One region of the Methylobacterium oryzisoli genome, then DNA from elsewhere that is predicted to be linked to it. Evidence: riboswitches for the same ligand, from Rfam matches in the RefSeq annotation. Region 1 holds a riboswitch; each other region holds the start of a gene.
The links. A riboswitch is a leader RNA that binds a small molecule or an ion and turns the genes downstream of it on or off. The one in region 1 is predicted to bind cobalamin.

Region 1 (4,302 bases):
TCGTCGTGTCCGGCGTCACCTGCCAGCTCACGACCGGGGCGACGAGGAGCCGGTCGCCGTCCACGAAATCGCGAAAACTTCTTTGGCGCCCGGCCGCGAGGTTGAAGCGGTAGAGGAGCGTGCCGTCCTCGTTGAGCGCGCCGCCGGAATCCACCGTGCCGCGGACCTGCCCGAACGAGCCCCAGAGCCCGCCCATCTCGACGAAGCGCTCGCGCGTCGGCTGCTTGGTGATGATGTTGACGAGGCCGCCGGGATCGCTGCGCCCGAACAGGCCGCCGCCGGGGCCCTTCAGCACCTCGATCCGCTCGACGTTCTGGGTGTCGGGCGGGGGCGGGAAGCCGCGGTTGAGCGGGAAGCCGTTCTTGTAGAGTTCGGAGGTGGTCACGCCGCGGATCGCGTAGCTGAAGATGGTCAGGCCGCCGAAGTTGTTCTGCTGGGCCACGCCGGGCGTGTAGGCGAGCACCCGGTCGACGCGGGTGGCGTTGAGGTCGGTGATGACCTCGCGCGGGGCGACCGTCACGACCTGCGGCACGTCGCGCTGGGGCGTGTCCGTCTTCGTGCTGCTGACGGCCCGGTCGGCGCGGAAGCCGGGCGTCGGCCCGATCAGCCCGATGGATCCCGCCGCTACGGGCGTCGCCGAGGAGCGGCCCTCCACCGCGATCTCGTCGAGGGCGATGGTCGCGTCCTGCGCCCGCGCCTCGGTGCCCGCCGCGCCGAGCGCCAGGGCGGCGACGGCCCAGCACCGGCCGCGGGGCCGGGACGGTCGCACGGCGATGCGCGATGCGGGACGCTGGACCAGGGGACGGGCACTCACTGACGCGCTCGCGGTTGTCGAGCGGGGTGCCGGGCGGTCGCAGGCGGGGCGGGCGCGAGGCGCCGCGTCGTCCATGCGCCGGCCCGGGGCACCCCGCCCGAGAGACGTGACCGTGCCAAGGCAGGTCTCCTGGCTCGCGGGTCGTCGCGCCCGCCTGGCCTTCCCGGTGCGGAGCACCAGTGGCCGGGGCGGCAGGCGCTCGCCGCTCACAGTTGCGGGGGCAGCTTCGGCTCGGCTCGCGGGAGCCCACCGAATTCCCTCTTCGCTCACGGGCGCAACCCCGTGAGAACCTTGACGATCGGACAGTCACTCCGCCGCCGCCCGGGGTCAATCGGCGGGGAGCGGTTTGTAACAGTGTTACATTCTCTGTGTCCTCAGGAGCACAGCCGTCCGGGCTGCGCACCGGGCGCCCGGGCGGCGCGCCGGGGATTCCGTGAACCGCGCGGGCCGGGTCGGGCGGGTTCGGAGCGGCTGCCACAACATGACCATCAATGGTTGCCACCCAGATATCGCTCGCCTTCCGCGTGTATCTGGATCGTATCCATGCCGCCGCTCTTCTTCCTCCATCTTCCCAAGACGGGTGGGACCAGCCTGCGCTACACCGCCCACGAGGTCTTCCCGCAGGAGAAGATCTTCATGCTGTATGGGAAAGATAGCCCGACGACCCATCCCTTCGCCAACGACGTGATGTACTGCCGGCAGGGGATCGCGATCGGCGAGCAGCTGCGACTGATCTCGGATTACCTGATCGAGCACGAGATCGCGTTCTATTCCAGTCACATGAGCGCGGCGTATCTGCCGTGCTTCGATCCCGGGCGGGCATTCTCGCTGTTTCGCGAACCCTACGACCAAGTGCTGTCCTACTACGTCTTCCAGAAGAAGCACGGCCGAACGACCCAGAGCCTCGAGGCGTTCATCGAGGAGCCGCGCAACCAGAACGTTCAGACGCATTCCTTCGGCAGCGCAGACTTGGAGCGGATCGCCCTCGTCGGCATCCTGGAGGAGTACGAGGCTTTCGTGGCGCGGCTGAATCAACGCTTCGGCCTGTCGTTCCAGGCCGTGCACAAGAACGCCCGCAGTCTCGCCTCGCGCCTCATCGGGCCGAAGCCGAGCCCGGCCCTGCGCGCCTATATCGAGCGGCTGAACGCCTCCGACATGGATCTCTACCGCCGCGCGGCGTCGCGCTGGTCCCTGCTCGCGCGCGAGGCCGCCTGAGCGGGCGTCAGCCCTCCAGCGCCATCACGCCGCCATTGGCGATGACAGAGCGGGTGAGCCGGTCGGCGCCGAGTTCGCCGCCCGAATAGCCGAGCAGCTCGGCGAGCCGGTCGCGGGCGCGGCAGACCCGGCTCTTCACGGTGCCGACCTTGCACTGCATCAGGGCGGCGGCGTCCTCGTAGGAAAGATCCCCGACCGCGATCAGCAGCAGCGCCTCGCGCTGCTCGGCCACGAGCTTGTTGAGCGCCGCTTGGAGGTCCTGCACGTCGAGCCGGTCGCCCTGGTTGGGCGCTGTGGTGAGACGGGACGAGTAGACGCCCTCGCCGTCCTCCACCTCCCGCGAGCGCTTGCGGTGCTCGGAGTAGAAGGCGTTGCGCATGATCGTGAACAGCCACGCGCTGAGGTTCGTGCCGTCCTCGAACCGGTTGCGGCTCTGCCAGCCCTTGAGCAGGGTGTCCTGCACGAGGTCGTCGGCCCGGGCCGGATTGGCCGTGAGGGTGAGGGCGAAGCGGCGCAACGCCGGGGCGGCCGCCAGGAGGTCGTCGCGGAAGCGGTCCTCCTTCGGCGCGCCGAGCGCGGCCAGCGCGGCGTCGAGCCGGCCGATCAGGCCGGTGAAGGCGGCCGGCGGCTCGATCTCGCCGAGCGCCGCGTAGGCGTCGCGCAGCTGGCGTCCGAGATGCTCCTGCACGGCGGGTGGCAGGGTCGGGGGCGATGCCGGGGCGGGCTTGGTCCGCCCGGTGGGAGATGAGTCGGTCATCGGTCTGCACGCTGGCGCGGGGTTCCGGCAAGCTAGACCATAAATGTGCGCAGCGCGAGGGCGAATCGCCACTCACAGGTGCGCGATCGCACATGATAATTGATAAAACAGAGGCCGATCCCCAGGGGATGCGGGGATCGGCCTCGCTCTTAGGGCCGGACGGACCAGCCGTCCGGCCATCGCATCAGAGCTTGCTCTTCACCGTGTCGGCGGCGTTCTTGATGCCGTCCTTGGCATCGCCGACCGTCTTCTGGGCCTCGCCCTTCATTTCCTGGGCCTTGCCCTCGGCCTTCAGCTTCTCGTCACCGGTGACGTTGCCGATGCCCTGCTTGACGTTGCCGGCCGCCTCGTTGGCGAGACCCTTGATCTTGTCCGTCGTGCTGCTCATCGGAAACTCCCTTAGGTCCGAGCGGTGCCCGGTTCAGGACAGACGAACGGTCGGGCCTCCGGATGGTTCCTCAGTTCCCAGGAGAAAGACGCGGGCCGCTGCGATGTCGGGTCATCGAACAGCCACTCAACCGGCCCCGGAAGAAAAGCTGCGATTGTAGATCTGCATCGGAATAGGTTCGGTGTTACTGATTGTATCTGTAAGTTTTATCCATGTATCCAACAATTTTGCTTGGCGATAGGCAATGATGCTGGAAATCAAAAATCCATCTGCTATAGAATACTCAACATATCAGATGGGAGGAATAAGATGACCCAGGAAAAAAGCAGGATTTCGGATCGAATGTCGCGTTCCTTTGGATCATATTCGCCCGATCGGGGTTCTCGGTGGCGCGCTCTGGGGTCGGGATGTGTTTTGGTGCTGCAAGAATTCTAGGTGGGCGTGATGGATGGCAGAGTGCCCAGGGACACCGGAAGCGGAAATGATCGGCGAAACTGAAGAGCCGGATGACGGTTGGAGCGGTCAGGAGACGCCCGCCGTCGCTCAGATCGTCGGTCGGGACCTTCAAAAATCGGAACTTCGCTACGACTGGAAGACCGGCGAGGGGTACATTGCCCTCTCGCAAGGGATCCCGCCCGGCTTCGCCGACATCGCCAAACCGCTGACAGAGAGTGTCTCGCGCCAGTTGCGCACCGGCAACGACGCCTCGCGGCCGCCGGACAGGCCCCCTCTTCTACCGCTGACGCGAATACTGGCTGCCAAGCCGGGCATGGAGTTGGCGTGAGAGGGCGACGTTCCAGGAAGCGGACTCCGTCAAGTGGCAGGCCTGGGATGAGGTTCAGTCGCGGCTGCACATGCGGCCCAGGGGCGTCGGGGTCACGCGCTGCGGGGAGGGGTACGGGCTGAAGGTCGTGCTGCCCCGGGTCCCGGACGACCTGCCGCCCGCCTTCCTCCTGGGCGTTCCGGTGACGTACGATGTCGACCGGGATGGCCCGCGGCTTCTCGGGTCCGCCCCCGCGTGGCGGCGCAAGCTCGATCAGCGCTAGCGGACCGGAGACAGGACCTCAGGGAATCCGACGACGGGCGGTGGAGCGGTCCGCCCACGGGAGCCGGGCCGAACGGCGCAGA
Region 2 (4,302 bases), on a different contig from region 1:
GTCGCACGGTGTTGGCGAAGTCGCTGTAGGTCTCGCCGACGAACTGGACGCCGGCCCGCGCCTCCCAGCGCGGCGCGAAGGCCCAGGACAGCCAGAGATTGGCCACGCGCTCCGGCACGTTGATCGGCTGCTTGCCCGCGAAGTTGACGGCGACGCCGCCGACGGATTGCTGGAAGTCGTCGTACTGCGCGTGCAGCAGGGCGAGGTTGCCCTCGATGCGCCAGTTCTCCCACAGGCCGAGCGAGACGAAGGCCTCGACCCCGTGCGAGGACTGGCTGCCGACCTGGATCGCCACGGTCGGGCGCTGCGGATCGACGGTGAGCAGGTTGTCCTTCCGGATCCGGTAGCCGGCGAGCGTGAACTCGCCCCGGCCGCCCCAGAACACCTGCTTGTAGCCGACCTCGACCTGCTCGCCGGTCGAGAGTTCGAAGTCCTTCTGCGCCAGCGACAGCGTGATCAGCGAGTTCACCGGATCGACCGCCGTGGCGTAGCTCGCGTAGAGCGAAGAATCGGGCGTCGGGTTGAAGACGGCGCCGAACCGGTAGCTGACCGCGCTGAAATCCTTGGAGAAATCATTGGCCGGATTGCGCAGGTCCTCGCGGCGGACGGTCGGCGCATCGTAGCGCACGCCCGCGATCAGGGAGAGCTGATCCGTGACGATCAGCCGGTCCTCCGCGAACAGCGCGTACTGGTCGGAGCGGGTGGCGTAGCCGGGGCTGGTTCCGTTCACCCGCAGGAACGTGCCGGGCGAGAAGACGTAAGGATTGACGAAGCTCGTTCCGCCATAGGGCGAGTTGTTGGTGTGCAGGAAGTCGATGTGGTTGACGTCGAAGCCGACCACGACCTCGTTCCTGAGCCCGAACAGGCTGCCCCGGAACGTGGCGTCGAAGCGATTGCCGATCTGCTCCTGGTCGTGGAAGATCTCGATGTAGTCGGAGCGCCGGATCAGGCCGCTGGCCGGCACGAAGGCGTAGATCTCGGCGTTGCGCCAGCGCCGCTCCGAGGTGAGGTGATAGGCCGTGTTGCGGATGGTCACGTCCGCGCTGGGGGTCCACTCGGTCTTGAGCTGGGTCCAGTTGTCCTTGAAGATGATCCGGCTGTCGTCGACGTTGTAGTTGCTGAACCGGGTGCGCGGATCGATGCGCCCGCCGATGAGCGGGGTGCCGAAGTAGCGCAGCGGCTCCTGATAGCCGTAATCGTGCGAGAGCGTGAAGGCGAGGTCCGGCGTGGCCTGGAACAGCAGCGCGCCGGAGATCGCGAGGTTCGAGAAATCGCCGTTCTGCCGCAGCCAGCCGTCGGCCTGGTTGCCGCTGACGTTGAGGCGGTAGAACAGGCTCTCGCCCAGGGGACCGCCCGAATCGAAGGCGAGGCGCTTGACGCCGTCCGAGCCCAGCGCGGCGCGCGCCGCGTTGATCGGGACGAGGGTCGGCTTCTTGGGCACCACGTTGATGATGCCGCCGATGGCGCCGTCGCCGGAGAGCACGGAGGCGGGACCGCGCAGCACCTCGATGCGGTCGACGTTCCAGGTGTCGAACGGGTAGGTGATGGTGCCCGCCCCGACGTAGAGGCGGGTGCCGTCGTAGAGCTGCATCACCGAGTTGACGCCCGCGAAGCCGCGGGAGGTGTAGGAGTTGAAGCCGTTGCCGGGAGCGCCGAGCGTGGTGATGCCGGTGGCGTTCTGGGTGATGGCCTCCTGCACCGTCTCCTGCCCGCGCTCGCGGATCTTCTGCCCGGAGATGATCTCGATGCTGGCCGGCGTCTCCAGCGGCGAGAGGTCGAGGCGGCTGCCGCTGCGGTTCGGCGTCGCGAGGTTGAGCCCGGCCGGCGCAGCCGTGTAGGGCGTGGGCGCCAGCAGGGTCACGCCCGAGCGCTGCCCCGCCACGGTGATCTGGTCGAGTGCCACGACGCTCCCACTGGGCGCCTGTTCCTGGGCCTGCGGGGTCGCCGGCGCGAGCATCGCGGCGGTCGACAGGAGCAGCGCGGCCCGCAGGCGCGGGCGCGGCGGAAAAACCGCCGGGGGGAAGAGGGAGAACACGGGTGAGCCTCGGGAGACGGCAGTGGCACGTCACCGCGAGCGAGGTCGGGCCGGCGCGAGCGCCCGCTTCGACACGCATCGGGACACCCCGCCCGGCGCGTTTCGCGTGTGACCACGGCTGACGGCAGGTCTCCTGGCTCGCGGGTCAGGGCCCGCCACCGTCTTCCCGGGTGAGGCACCCAGTGACGTCGGTGGTGGCAGGCTCGCCGCTCACAGTTGCGGGGACAGCCGCGGCCTCGGGCCGGAGCCCTCACCGCGTTCCCTTTTGATCCCCGAAGGGAACCGTCACAGCTTGTGTTGCAGGCCCCTGTCCGGCGGTCAAGGCGCACGGCGCAGGATCCGAGAACCCGTGTCCCGTGAAGCACGGGCCATCCACACCCGCGTCGCGCGGGGCAGCGGGCAGAAAAAAAGGCCGTTCGCGAGGAACGGCCCGAAGTCTAGGGAGGAAACGCCCAAGGAGGGCAGCGAGACCGCGACGCCATCGCGATCTCGCAATGCACAATTTAAGGCGCGGCGCACAAACCGCAAGCGGAATTTAACGCCCGGCCCCGCATCGCGTGCATGCCCGCCTCACGCCCCACGCATCAGCTCGGCTATTTCGCGCTTCAGGTCGTCGCGCAGGTCCTCGCGCTCCAGCGCGTAGGCGAGGTTGGCGACGAGGAAGCCGAGCTTCGAGCCCGTGTCGTAGGTCTTGCCGCGGTAGCGCATGCCGTAGAAGGCCTGGGTCTCGGCCAGCCGCTTCATCGCGTCGGTGAGCTGGATCTCGCCGCCCGCGCCCTTCTCGCCCTTCTCCAGGATGCCGAAGACCTCGGGCTGCAGGATGTAGCGGCCGGAAATGATGAAGTTCGACGGCGCGGTGCCCTTCGGCGGCTTCTCGACCATCCCGGTGATCCGGAAGGTGTCGCCGTACTCCTCGCCGACGCTGACGATGCCGTACTGGTGGGTCTGGTCGGGAGCGACCTCCTCGACCGCGATGATGTTGCCGCCGTGGCGCTCGTAGGCGGCGAGCATCTGCTTCATGCTGCCCCGGCTCAGCATGTCGGGCAGGATCACCGCGAAGGGCTCGTCGCCGACGATCTCGCGCGCGCACCACACCGCGTGGCCGAGGCCGAGCGGCGCCTGCTGGCGGGTGAAGCTGGTCTGGCCCGCCTGCGGCAGGTCGCGCTTCAGCTCCTCATAGGCCGCCTGCTTGCCGCGCTCCTGAAGCGTGCGGTCGAGTTCGAAGGCAATGTCGAAATGGTCCTCGATCACGCCCTTGCCGCGGCCGGTGACGAAGATGAAGTGCTCGATGCCGGCCTCCCGGGCCTCGTCGACCACGTGCTGCACCACCGGCCGGTCCACGACCGTCAGCATCTCCTTGGGCACCGCCTTGGTGGCCGGGAGGAAGCGGGTGCCAAGGCCCGCGACGGGCAGGACGGCTTTGCGAATCGGCTTCATCGTGCGTGATCCGGTGGAACGAGTGGGGGACGGGATGACCCGCCGCTGCCCCAGCCATACCCTGCCGCATCGCAGCGGGACAGGTCATTGACGCCAGGGCGAGGCCGGCTAGTGATCGGAGCGCACAAGCGCGGGAGCGGGGCATGGCGGTACTGGTGACGGGTGGGGCCGGGTACATCGGCAGCCACATGGTTCTGGCGCTGCTCGATGCGGGCCAGGACGAGGTGGTGGTGATCGACGATCTCTCCACCGGCTTCGCCTGGGCGCTGCCGCCGGAGGTCACCCTGGTACACGGCGACATGGGCGACCAAGCCCTCGTCGCCGAGACGATCCGCCGCCACGAGGTCGATGCGATCGCGCATTTCGCGGCCAAGATCGTGGTGCCGGATTCGGTCACCGACCCGCTCGGCTATTATTTGAACAACACGGTCAAGTCGCGCGCCCTGATCGAGACCGCGGTGCGCGAGGGCGTGCGCCACGTGATCTTTTCCTCCACCGCCGCCGTCTACGGCGAGCCTGCCGTGGTGCCGGTGCCCGAGGACCTGCCGACGAACCCGATCAACCCCTACGGCCGCTCGAAGCTGATGACCGAGTGGATGCTGGCGGATGCGGCGCGCGCCCACGGCCTCGCCACGGTGGTGCTGCGCTACTTCAACGTGGCGGGCGCCGATCCGCGCGGGCGCTCCGGCCAGTCGACCCCGAACGCCACGCACCTCATCAAGGTGGCGACGCAGGCCGCGCTCGGCACCCGCAGCCACATGGAAGTCTTCGGCACGGACTACCCGACGCCGGACGGCTCGTGCCTGCGCGACTACATCCAGGTCTCCGAC
Region 3 (4,302 bases), on a different contig from region 1:
CCACCACCTTGTCCGCGTAGAGGTCGACCGACAGCGGATGGCGCAGGCCCGCGAGCTTGGCCAGCCGCAGGCTCGGCATCGCGGTTGCGCGGCTCTCCTCGGCCTGCGCGAAGGCCAGCCCGGCGAGGTCCGAATCGGTGAAGGACAGGGCCACGACGTCGCCGGGCGTCTGGCCCAGATCCACCGCCGCCTCGCCCTCGTCGAGGGAGACCGTATCGACCCGCAGGAGATGCATCAGGCGTCGGACCCGGGCACGAGGCGCGGCCGGGGTGGAAAGACGACGCCGTCGTAGACGTCGCGCAGCGCCAGCCCCATGCCGAACTCGGGCAGATCGACCGTCTCCTCCAGCCCCGCCACCAGCCGCCGCGCCCACGCCCCGTCCGCGCCGCGCGACCAGACGGCGATCTCGGGGGCGTTCGGCTCGACGAGGAGGATGTGCGCCAGGGAGGCCACGGTCTTGTACTCGCCGACCTTGTCGAAGGTGTCGAAATCGCGCGTGCTCGGCGACAGCACCTCGACCACCAGGCGGGGCTCGGCGGCCGTCAGCCCGTTCGGGTCGCGCGCGCCGCAATCCAGGCCGAGGTCCGGCCGGCGGATCTGGCCGGGCAGCGTCTCGATGCTGCCGTCGCCGGTGAAGGGGCGGCACGGCCCGCCGCGCAGGCGGGTGCGGAACTCGGCCAGCAGGTTCACCACGATGTCGTCGTGGACGTGGCAGACACCTGCCATCAGGCGCACCGGCTCCCCGCCCACGAGTTCGTAGCGCGCCTCCTGGCGCTCCTGCCAGGCGAAGAACTCCTGCACGGTCCAGCGCCGCGCCGCGGGCTCCGGCATCATGCCCTCCTCAAGGCCCGGGGCGGTGCCCCGGGACTCCGGCGGCGGGCGTCGCGCCCCCCGCGCTCCCGTGATCCTAACCCGTCAGGGCCGCCGTGACCGCATCCCGGTCGAAACCCTTGAGGCCGATCACCACGAGGCGCCCGTCGCGGTGCTCGCCCGGCCGCCAGGGACGGTCGTAATGGTGCGCCACGCGCCGGCCGACGCCCTGGACCACGAGGCGCATCGGCTTGTCGGCCACGGCGCAGAACCCCTTGATGCGCAGCACCCCCGGCACCTCCGCCGCCCGCGCCACCCGGGCCGCGAGGTCGTCGGGCGAGCCGGCCGCCCGCACCGGCACCGCCGCGCTCTCGAAATCGTCGTGGTCGTGGTCGTCTTCCGTCTCGTGATGCGAGGGCCGGGAGGCGAGGTCGCTCTCGGCGCCCGCGTTGAGGCCGAGCAGAATTCGCGGGTCGATGGCGCCGTGGGCCGTCTCGACGACCTTCACGGCCCGCGGCAGCTGGGCCTCCACCTCGGCCCGCACGCGGGCGCGGCTCTCGGCGTCGAGGAGGTCGCCCTTGTTCATCACCACGAGGTCGGCGCAGAGGAGCTGGTCCTCGAAAACCTCCTCCAGCGGGTTGTCGTGGTCGACCGATTGGTCCGCGGCGCGCTGGGCCGCCAGCGCCTCGGGATCGTCCGCGAAGGCGCCCGCGGCCACGGCCGGTCCGTCCACCACCGCCACCACGCCGTCCACCGTCACCCGCGAGCGGATCGCCGGCCAGTTGAAGGCCTGGACGAGGGGTTTCGGCAGTGCGAGGCCGGAGGTCTCGATCAGGATGTGCTCGGGCGGCTCGGGGCGGTCGAGCAGGCGGTTGAGGGCCGGCACGAAATCGTCCGCCACGGTGCAGCAGATGCAGCCGTTCGGCAGCTCCACCACCGCGTCCTCGTCGCAGCCCGGCACCCCGCAGGAGGCCAGCAGCGAGCCGTCGAAGCCGACATCGCCGAACTCGTTGACGATGATCGCGAGGCGCCGTCCGTCGTTGTGCTCGACCACGTGGCGCACCAGCGTCGTCTTGCCGGCCCCGAGGAAGCCCGTGACGATCGTGCAGGGAATTTTTTGGAGGATCGTCATGCGGACCTGACCGGGGCGGGAGGGATGCGGGCGACGACGCCCTTGCGGAAGGCCTCGGGGCGCTCGCGCCAGGGCACGAGGCCGTCCGGCGTCGCGGCGTAGCGCGCGAGCCCGTCGAGGATGGTGTCGGCGGCGCTCAAAGGATCGAGGTCGCCGTACACGTAGGTCCAGCGCCCCGGCGAGGCGACCGCCACCGTGCAGGGCCGCTTGCAGACGGACAGGCACTCGACGGCCTCGACCGCGACGGGCGCGCCGCGCTCCGCCAGGGCCGCGGTGAGCGCGTCGAGGAGCCGGGCGCCCGCGCGGGGGCCGTCCGGGTCGTCGCCGGCGGCCCGGCAGGTGGTGCAGACGTAGAGGGTGAGGCTCATGCGGCGGCTCCCGCCCGGCCGCGCGCCACCGCCTCCCAGGCCCAGCCGAAGGCGAGTCCGAGCACGGCCCAGAACGCGAAGGACACCGCGAGGGAGCGGGCGGCGAACTGCGCCGCCATCGCGGCCGGCAGCGCGCCGCCGCCCTCCCCGGCATGCGGCGCCCCCCAGAGGTGCGGCGCCACGATCAGCACGAGGGCGAGCGCGGCGGCGAAGACCCCGCGGCGGGTCGCCAGGAGGTAGAGCCCCGCGCCGGTCGCCAGCGCGGTGGCGAGCCACCATGCCTGGCGCAGCTCCAGCGCCTCGCCGCCCATGCCGGGCAGTTCCGGCGGCAGGCCGATGGCGGGCGCGAGGCTCGCGGCGAGGAAGCCCCCCACCGCGAAGCGCAGGCCCTCGCCCGGCGTGATCCGCCGCCCGTCCGCGACCAGGATCGCGCCGAGGAGGAGCGCGTAGCCGACGCCGCTCACCAGCGTGGCGAGCGCCGTGAAGGCGAGGCGCGGCAGGCCGGGGCCGGGCTGCCACGCCTCCGCCGCGGGCGCGGCCTCGGCGGAGGAATGGCCGGAATGGGCCAGGATGATCAGCGGTGCCGCCTGCGCGTGCGGGGCGCTGCCCTGCTCGTAGCGCTCGGCCCGCAGGATCAGCGGCGAGGTCAGGGCGAATTGCAGCCCCGAGGCCACGCAAGCGGCGAGGAAGCCGGCGACCAGGGCCGCCGACAGCAATCGGATCGTCATGATGGGAACCCTGCGGGGAGCCGGGAGGCCCGGCCCGGCGTCAGTGGCAGGGGAAGTTGTGGGCGTGGCGCCAGTCGTGGGCCGCGTTGTGGAGCGCGGCGGCCGGCGAGAACCCGGACACGAAGAGCAGGCCCAGGCCGAGGAAGCCGGCGACGAGCACCGCGGTCAGCCGCTCGCCGGCGAGCGCGGGGGAGAGGGTACGGGTGATGGCGACCATGACGAACTCCTGCCGCCCCGCCGGCGGCGTCGAGAGGATGCGGGTGACGGCAGGTCTCCTGGCTCGCGGCGTTCTTCGCATCCCACCGCCTTCCCGGATCGCTCCAGTGGCCGAAGGCGGGCGCGCGCCGCTCACAGTTGCGGGGGCAGCCGCGGCTCCCGGAGCGGATCTCCGTCCCGCGTTCCCTTTTCACCTCGTCGCCGAGGCACCGTCGGGCGCGACCGTAGCGACAAGGACCCGGGCTTGCAATCCGCGCCCGGCCGCCCGAGAGGGTTTCGGGGCTGGACTTGAGGGGCAGGTGGTGGCGCAGGACGGATCGGGAACGCCGCGGCTCACCCTGGTGCTCGGGGGCGCCCGCTCGGGCAAGAGCGCCTACGCGGAACGCCTGATCGAGGCGCTGCCCCCGCCCTGGCTCTACGTCGCGACGGCGCAGGCCTGGGACGACGAGATGCGGGCGCGCATCGCCCAGCACCGCGCCCGGCGATCCGGCGGCTGGGAGACCCGGGAGGCGCCGCGCGACCTCGCCGGAGTGCTGGACGGTACGGAGCCCGGCCGGCCGGTGCTGGTGGATTGCCTGACCCTGTGGCTCACCAACGCCCTGCTGGCCGAGGCCGACCGCTCAGAGGCCGGTCTGGCCGCCGAGACCGCCGCCCTGGTCGAGGCCTGCGCACGCCATCCCGGCCCGCTGGTGCTGGTCTCGAACGAGGTCGGCCTCGGCATCGTGCCGGACAACGCGCTCGCCCGGCGCTTCCGCGACGAGACCGGGCGGCTGCACCAGCGCCTCGCGGCGCTGGCCGACCGGGTGGTGCTCACCGTGGCGGGGCTGCCCCTCGTCGTGAAGGGAGAGTGAGAATGGAGACCGACGAGGAGGCCGCGCGCCACCGCGCCAAGATGGCCAAGCGCAAGGCCGTGCAGGACGCGGAGGTGGCGGGCAAGACGGTCGAGAAGGGCCTGCTCATCGTCCATACCGGCCCCGGCAAGGGCAAGTCGACGGCGGCCTTCGGGCTGATGCTGCGGGCGCTCGGCCGCGGCTGGCGCGTCGGCGTC

Region 2: another riboswitch for cobalamin. It lies ahead of ACKUB9_RS15340 (TonB-dependent receptor); the one in region 1 lies ahead of ACKUB9_RS06720 (TonB-dependent siderophore receptor).
Region 3: another riboswitch for cobalamin. It lies ahead of ACKUB9_RS21045 (CbtB domain-containing protein); the one in region 1 lies ahead of ACKUB9_RS06720 (TonB-dependent siderophore receptor).

The regions. Positions count from the first base shown of each region.
Region 1 is NZ_JBKIBX010000005.1:9,159-13,460, forward strand. Features, by position in the region: gene ACKUB9_RS06720 (TonB-dependent siderophore receptor) at 1-889, opposite strand, end outside; cobalamin riboswitch at 917-1,123, opposite strand; gene ACKUB9_RS06725 (hypothetical protein) at 1,358-2,029, shown strand; gene ACKUB9_RS06730 (sigma-70 family RNA polymerase sigma factor) at 2,037-2,786, opposite strand; gene ACKUB9_RS06735 (CsbD family protein) at 2,971-3,174, opposite strand; gene ACKUB9_RS06740 (hypothetical protein) at 3,656-3,958, shown strand; gene ACKUB9_RS06745 (hypothetical protein) at 4,029-4,220, shown strand.
Region 2 is NZ_JBKIBX010000014.1:29,477-33,778, reverse strand. Features, by position in the region: gene ACKUB9_RS15340 (TonB-dependent receptor) at 1-1,957, opposite strand, end outside; cobalamin riboswitch at 2,142-2,337, opposite strand; gene ACKUB9_RS15335 (UTP--glucose-1-phosphate uridylyltransferase) at 2,606-3,472, opposite strand; gene galE (UDP-glucose 4-epimerase GalE) at 3,616-4,302, shown strand, end outside.
Region 3 is NZ_JBKIBX010000024.1:32,332-36,633, forward strand. Features, by position in the region: gene cobN (cobaltochelatase subunit CobN) at 1-235, opposite strand, end outside; gene ACKUB9_RS21025 (Uma2 family endonuclease) at 235-831, opposite strand; gene cobW (cobalamin biosynthesis protein CobW) at 908-1,942, opposite strand; gene ACKUB9_RS21035 (DUF1636 family protein) at 1,939-2,310, opposite strand; gene ACKUB9_RS21040 (CbtA family protein) at 2,307-3,038, opposite strand; gene ACKUB9_RS21045 (CbtB domain-containing protein) at 3,079-3,255, opposite strand; cobalamin riboswitch at 3,287-3,483, opposite strand; gene cobU (bifunctional adenosylcobinamide kinase/adenosylcobinamide-phosphate guanylyltransferase) at 3,557-4,105, shown strand; gene cobO (cob(I)yrinic acid a,c-diamide adenosyltransferase) at 4,108-4,302, shown strand, end outside.